Alicyclobacillus sp. SO9: one gene and its partner. The protein of the gene in region 2 interacts with the protein of the main gene of each other region in a pairwise test. Links are inferred from orthologs where the notes say so. Each region holds a gene or a part of one and is shown on either strand. Other genes may lie near its edges.

Region 1 (3,181 bases), 570 kb from region 2 along the record:
TACTCTTGTACTTCCCTGTGGATGAAATCAATTTCTGCCAATCGAAGCGACAGAGCAATCGTCCTCTGTTGACCCTGACTGGCAAATGACTGAACCGGTTGATTGTCTAGTTTGAAAACGAGATCGTCGCGGTGGGGACCAATGCCTGTATATCCTTGGTTCAGATCGGTACTCTGTTTATCAATCAAAGCCTGATTAAATAAGGCTTCCAACTCTTCAACGGACTGTGAGACTTCCCATCGAACGCCTGGTACTGAGCAGCTGTAGGACAGAGAAAAAGCCTCTTTTCCTGAAGATATGGAATGGTATACCCCTTGTGCAAATTCTCCTAAATCGGTAACAAATGCACGACGTCTGTACATGACTTGCGCACCATGTTCAGCCAGTTGTGTATTGAGAACATCAACAAGTTCCAAATCTGGATTTGGAAGCTTTAGCATAGAATTGCGTTGCTGTAGAACTCGATGATACTGACTTAAGTGATACAGGTATTTCACTTGGATTTGGCCCAGTTCCATATCGATAAAGCGTCGACGCTGTGCGGGGCCCCCTTTGACTAGGTACAAGTCTTCTGGAGCAAACAAAACAACCTGAAAATGACCGACGAAATCGGTCATTTTTGTTTGCGTAATCCCGTTTAACAGTGCCCGCTTGCCCTTGTTACCCAAGTGAACGGCCATCGTCTGCTTGCGACCGCGGCGCTCAATTGCAGCCTCGACGGATGAATACTGTTCTCCCCAGTGTATCAGATCTTGGTCTTTCGCTGTACGGTGAGATTTTCCCACAGCCAGCAAATAGATGGCTTCGAGAACATTAGTTTTCCCCTGAGCATTGTCTCCTAACAAAATATTGACATGCGGATTTAATTCAAGTGACTCATCTGTGTAATTGCGAAAGTGATGAAGACGAATCGCTGTAATATGCATATAAACTATTCCGCCCTGATGACATAAACTTGTTCACCGTATTGAATCTCGTCTCCCGGATACAGCTTGCGTCCGCGTCTCTTGTCGACAATGCCATTAACATACACATTCTCTTCCTGCAAAAAGAACTTTGCTTGTCCGCCGCTGGAGATGACATCTGTCAACTTCAGAAACTGGGCTAAGGTAATGTAGTCTCCTTCAATCACCAATTCCAAAACTTCACCTCGTTATCTCATAAGTACTGGAGAAATCAATTGAAGTGTATCTTCTTGACCGTGTTTACGAAGAACAAACGGTTGATTGGAGCCGTTAAAGTATATGGATATTTCTTCATTGCCCAAGGCTTTCAAAGCATCTAAAACGTACTTCGCGTTAAAGGCAATAAATACATCATCGCCAATTTGATTTAAAACAGACATAGATTCCGATACATTGCCAATTTCAGGAGAACTTGATGAAACTGTTAGGTTTTGGTTCGTGAGCTCCATTCGGATCATATGGTTGTCCCGGTCCCTTGCAATTAATGCAGCGCGATCGATAGCGTTCATAAAGTCGTTGTTAGATACGATAATTTCGGTTTTCTGTGTTGTAGGTATAATGCGCGTTGTATCCGGGTACGTTCCCTCAATGAGACGAGTGTAAAACAAGGTGTTCCCAATTGAAAAGAGGCTGTGGCTGTTTGTGAACTGAATGGAAACAGTCTCCGTAAGATCGGAGAGAACTTTCAGAAGTTCATTTAGTGATTTTGCCGGAAGAATGGCTTCTCTTTCTTCGTCTTCTTCTGATGTCCCGGAAAAGGGGACTGATTTTGTCGCTAAACGTAATCCATCTGTTGCCGTAAACGTCAGTGCATCCTTGCCGAACTGAAGGTGAATTCCTGTCAGAATGGGTCTGACTTCGGATGTGGACGTTGCAAAAGAGGTTGATCGAATCAAAGATTGGAGAGCTTCTGTTGAGAGTTCTATGGCTTCAACATTGTGGAAACTAGGCAGTTTTGGAAATTCAGTTGCATCGATTCCATGCAGGTGAAACTCAACCTGTCCGCATTGAATGTCTGTAGTGTAGTTGTTGTGAATGTCAAAAGAAACAATGTCTGAAGGAAGTTTCTTGACGACGTCCAACAGGTACCTGGCAGGAAGAACGATGGCACCAGACTGTTCGGTATAAAATCTATTTTCCTCATCAGCACGAATAGCACTCTGGATTCCGAGTTCAAGGTCATAGGCTGTCGCAGTTAGCGTATCTCCTTCTGCTTCAAGGAGGATTCCCATAAGTACTTGTTTTGTGCTTCGTACTGCTACTGCCTTTGAGGAAGTTTGAATAAGTTGAAGAAGTGCATTTTGATGAATAGTGAATTTCATGACGATTGTCGTCTCCTTCCAGATACGAGTTCTAAAGTGTTCATTCAGTGCATATATTCTTATGTTAAAGATCTTTAAAAGACGCAGTAATAGTAATAGTACTTGTTCACATGTGGATAAGTCCGAAAATGTTTAATGGGAGCTTGCCTGTGGACTGTGTATATCCTGTGTGTAAGTCCACATAATTATCAACCGTACTTTGGATAATTCAGTACAGGGTCTTAATAGCCTCTGCCAGGCGATTTATTGTGTTGGCCGTGTGTTGATCTGAACTCATCTGCTGGGCCACTTTTTCACACGCGTGTAAGACTGTGGTGTGATCGCGTCCGCCAAATGCTTCTCCTACCTTAGGCAGTGAAAGGTTTGTCAGCTCCCGGCACAAGTACATCGCAATTTGACGTGGAAAGGCCACGTTTTTTGTGCGCTTTTTTGCCTTGAGTTCTTCTACTTTTAAACCAAAGTGATCGGCAATGACTTTTTGAATTTGTGAGTACGTGATTTCTCTTGGTTTGTCCGGTGAAATGATGTCTTTTAAGGCCTGCTCTGCTAACTGCACCGACAGGTCCTCGTTGACGAGAGACGAGTAGGCAACGACTCGAATCAGAGCACCTTCGAGTTCTCGAATGTTCGTATCGACCTGATTGGCAATGTAGTTCAACACGTCCTCCGGAATGACTAACCTGTCTGACTTGGCCTTTCTTTGAAGAATGGCAATTCTAGTCTCCAAATCCGGCGGCTGGATGTCTGTAATAAGCCCCCATTCGAAGCGCGATCGGAGACGGTCTTCAAGAGTGGGAATATCCTTAGGCGGCCGGTCGCTGGAGATTACAATTTGTTTTCCTTCTCCGTGTAGAGAGTTAAAGGTATGGAAAAATTCCTCTTGGGTCTGTTCTT
Region 2 (3,155 bases):
TGCTGTCCTAAATTTCTGAGGTGTTTTGCAGACCGTCTGCATGATGCTCACGTGAATTTTGTGTTTCACACTATATCAAGCAGGATTTCGATTGTCAAATTATGAATTTTACTACTCACAACTGTGTTTGCTGTTGAATGGCTTCGTGAATGCGTCCGCCATCCACTGGGTTTGTGAATGTCGCAAAACTCGTCGTGTTAATTAATGTCAAAACTATGGAATTCTATGCAAACTCCTTGAAAAAATATAGAAATAGGGTATAGTAAAAGAAATTCAATAATTTGCATTTGATGATAGTCACTCCCTTATCATCCATTCGCGAATATTGAATAAATGCGGAAGTTCAAATCCGTATAACAAAAGAGTAAAAAACTTACAGAGACAGGAGTGCGGTATGCAGTGAAGTCAACGGGTATTGTACGAAAGGTCGATGAACTGGGTCGCGTGGTCATTCCCATCGAGCTCAGAAGAACCCTTGGAATTGGCGAAAAAGACGCTTTAGAGATTTATGTGGACGGAGATCGCATCATTCTTAAGAAGTATGAGCCGGCTTGTATTTTTTGCGGTCAAGCTGACGAAATCATTCACTTCAAGGGAAAGAATGTCTGTCCGTCCTGCATTGCAGAAATGAATTCGTAATCACACAACACAGAGCTGCAAATTCGGAACTGGTAGTCTTTGACTACGGGTTCCGAATTTTTTATTGTCAATTGCCTCACTTACGCAGTGTTGCCTGATACAGTTGCCTCTTCTTAATTCCAAACTGTGCAGCAACCTGCTCTACAGCTTGCTTGTGACGCATTCCTTTTTCCACTCGTTCTTCCACAATTGCTACGGCCTCTTGCCATACAGCATCTGACTCTTCCTTTTTTGCCTCTTCATTTTCCTGCGTCTCAATATCACTAGGGGGACCCACAACAATCACATACTCACCCCTCGGCGCATGCGTCAAAAGAAAGTCTTTTACTTCACTGGCAGTGCCTCGAGCAAACGTTTCGTATTTTTTCGTCAGTTCTTTTGCAAGAACAAGTTGCCTATGCGCGAACAATAGGTCCAAGTCAGCAACGGTTTTAGCCAGTCTATGAGGAGATTCATAAATTACCAGTGTGGCATCAAGTGACTGGTATTGCTCCAGTAGTTTTCGTCTGTCACCTTGTCCCTTTGGCAGAAAACCAATAAATAGAAACGGCTGCGGACGCAACCCGCTGCTAATCAAAGCAGCGATTGACGCACTCGCCCCCGGAACTGGAATAACCGGAATGCCCATATCGATGGCTGCTCGAACGGCGCCAAAACCGGGATCGGAGACACCTGGTGTACCAGCATCAGAAACCAGTGCAACCTTTTTCCCCTCTGCCCACCAGTGTTCCAATTCCTGTTCTTTAGATTTTTCATTATGTAAATGGTAACTCGTCAACAACCGAGGGTGAATTTCGAAGTGAGTTAAAAGCTTGCGCGTCTGTCTCGTATCTTCTGCCGCAATCACATCTGCGTCGCGTAAGACCTGCAGCAAACGCAGTGAAACATCTTGCAGATTTCCGATTGGAGTGCTGCACACGTATAAACACGCTGCCGATTCATCAAGAAAACTCTCCTGTATTTGCATGTTGTTCGTCCTCGCTCGCTATGCATCCTCTGTCTTTTGCAGAAACGACAGACAAAACAGGCATTCACCTTCTGTACGCAGGCTTCCATACTTCACATTGCAAATGTGGAAACCTTCCTGATAAATTTCGTACAGATTGTCAATTCCCGATCCCGCTGAAGTCAACGGATCTGCTGTTGAAGACACCTTTCTCCAGCGCTCATTCTCTTGCTGCAAACGCTGATTTTCTTCAATGAGATCCTGAATTTTCTGCTTGAGAGTGCCCAGTTCTATATATAATTCCCCAATTCGCTCTTCCAGGTTAGCGACCTGTACAAAAAGAGACTGCTTTTCCATGGTGGCAAACTCCCTAATTCATGCTGAGACCGATGCCTTTGCAGACAAGGGTCTCAGCTTGCTTTTTTCGTTCAGGTGGCCTGTTTACGCCAAAGGAGAAGCTAAATGACGGTTCCCTCTTCTTGATAGACATCATTCTCAAATTTCAAACAGCACATGAGCCGTCCGCACAACCCGGAAATCTTTGTCGGATTAAGCGACAAGCTCTGGTCCTTGGCCATTCGTATGGAAACAGGTTCAAATTCCCCCATCCAAGTACTGCAGCAAAGCAGTCGACCGCACGGGCCGATGCCTCCAAGAAGTTTTGCTTCGTCTCGTACACCAATTTGCCGCAGTTCAATCCGGACACGAAAGACAGCAGCCAAGTCCTTTACAAGCTCCCGGAAATCAACGCGCCCGTCGGCAGTAAAGTAGAATATCAATTTACTCTTATCAAAGGTGTACTCAGCGTCAACAGACTTCATTTCAAGCCCGTGAGCTTCAATCTTCTCCTTGAAAACCGTTATCGCGTTTTTTGCCTTTTGTTGATTGTCCCGAACAACATCTCTGTCCTTGGCTGACGCAATCCGAATCACTTGTTTCAGCGGCAGGACAACATCGCTTTCCTCCACAGATTCAATCGGGACGACTACTGAACCAAACTCAATCCCGCGCGCAGTCTCGACAATGACATCGTCGTTTCTCGCTATCGGTAAATCGCCGGGATCGAAGTAGTATATTTTACCCGCTGTCTTAAAACGCACACCGACGACATTCAACATAATCTATAAGACCCCCCGCAGCCGAATACATAACTGCTCTATATTCAGATTGGCAGCAACGTGAGCCTGTAAACGAGTCTTCGCATCCGTGACCAGTTCCACCGCCCTCGCAAACTGCTGTGCAGAAGCCAGTTTAGCTTGGGTTTCCAGCTCTTTCTCATAGGCTGAAAAAACGAAAAGACGGTTTGCGCCGACTCGAAAATGCATTACATCACGCAACCACTGTAACACTGTATCTAAAACGTCCGGCAAATCATTTGACGACGCAATGTCCATCAGGGACGCCGCCAGAACCAGTGCAGGTTCCTGTTGGCGCAACCACCTGTGTGTCCATTTTATCACCGGCTCCTGAAAACTGACAAACTTTGTTTCTGCGTCGGACTCTGCAGAGCCTTTGTGTACCGTTTCCGGCTCGTGTAAATTGTCGCTTTCAGGGCCTGCGGGTTGCCCAA

The links.
Region 1: the proteins of GI364_RS02430 (region 2) and dnaN interact in binary tests that used the Bacillus subtilis proteins (3 or more experiments, as listed by UniProt). The link is inferred for Alicyclobacillus sp. SO9 from one-to-one orthologs.

Annotation. Positions count from the first base shown.
Region 1 is NZ_CP066339.1:698-3,878, reverse strand. What follows is about bases 221-3,069. They hold dnaN (DNA polymerase III subunit beta), read right to left. Parts: upstream 2,288-3,069; coding sequence 1,154-2,287; downstream 221-1,153. Other genes in these bases: dnaA (chromosomal replication initiator protein DnaA), read right to left, coding at 2,496-3,069; yaaA (S4 domain-containing protein YaaA), read right to left, coding at 932-1,132; recF (DNA replication/repair protein RecF), read right to left, coding at 221-926. In the rest of the region: more of recF, read right to left, coding at 1-220; more of dnaA, read right to left, coding at 3,070-3,181. UniProt on the Bacillus subtilis protein: Confers DNA tethering and processivity to DNA polymerases and other proteins. Acts as a clamp, forming a ring around DNA (a reaction catalyzed by the clamp-loading complex) which diffuses in an ATP-independent manner freely and bidirectionally along dsDNA.
Region 2 is NZ_CP066339.1:568,908-572,062, reverse strand. Bases 284-3,106 are described here. They hold GI364_RS02430 (initiation-control protein YabA), read right to left. Parts: upstream 1,943-3,106; coding sequence 1,625-1,942; downstream 284-1,624. Other genes in these bases: GI364_RS02420 (DNA polymerase III subunit), read right to left, coding at 2,707-3,106; rsmI (16S rRNA (cytidine(1402)-2'-O)-methyltransferase), read right to left, coding at 716-1,606; GI364_RS02440 (AbrB/MazE/SpoVT family DNA-binding domain-containing protein), read left to right, coding at 400-639. Outside these bases: more of GI364_RS02420, read right to left, coding at 3,107-3,155. UniProt on the Bacillus subtilis protein: Involved in control of chromosome replication initiation. Inhibits the cooperative binding of DnaA to the oriC region. Thus negatively regulating initiation of chromosome replication.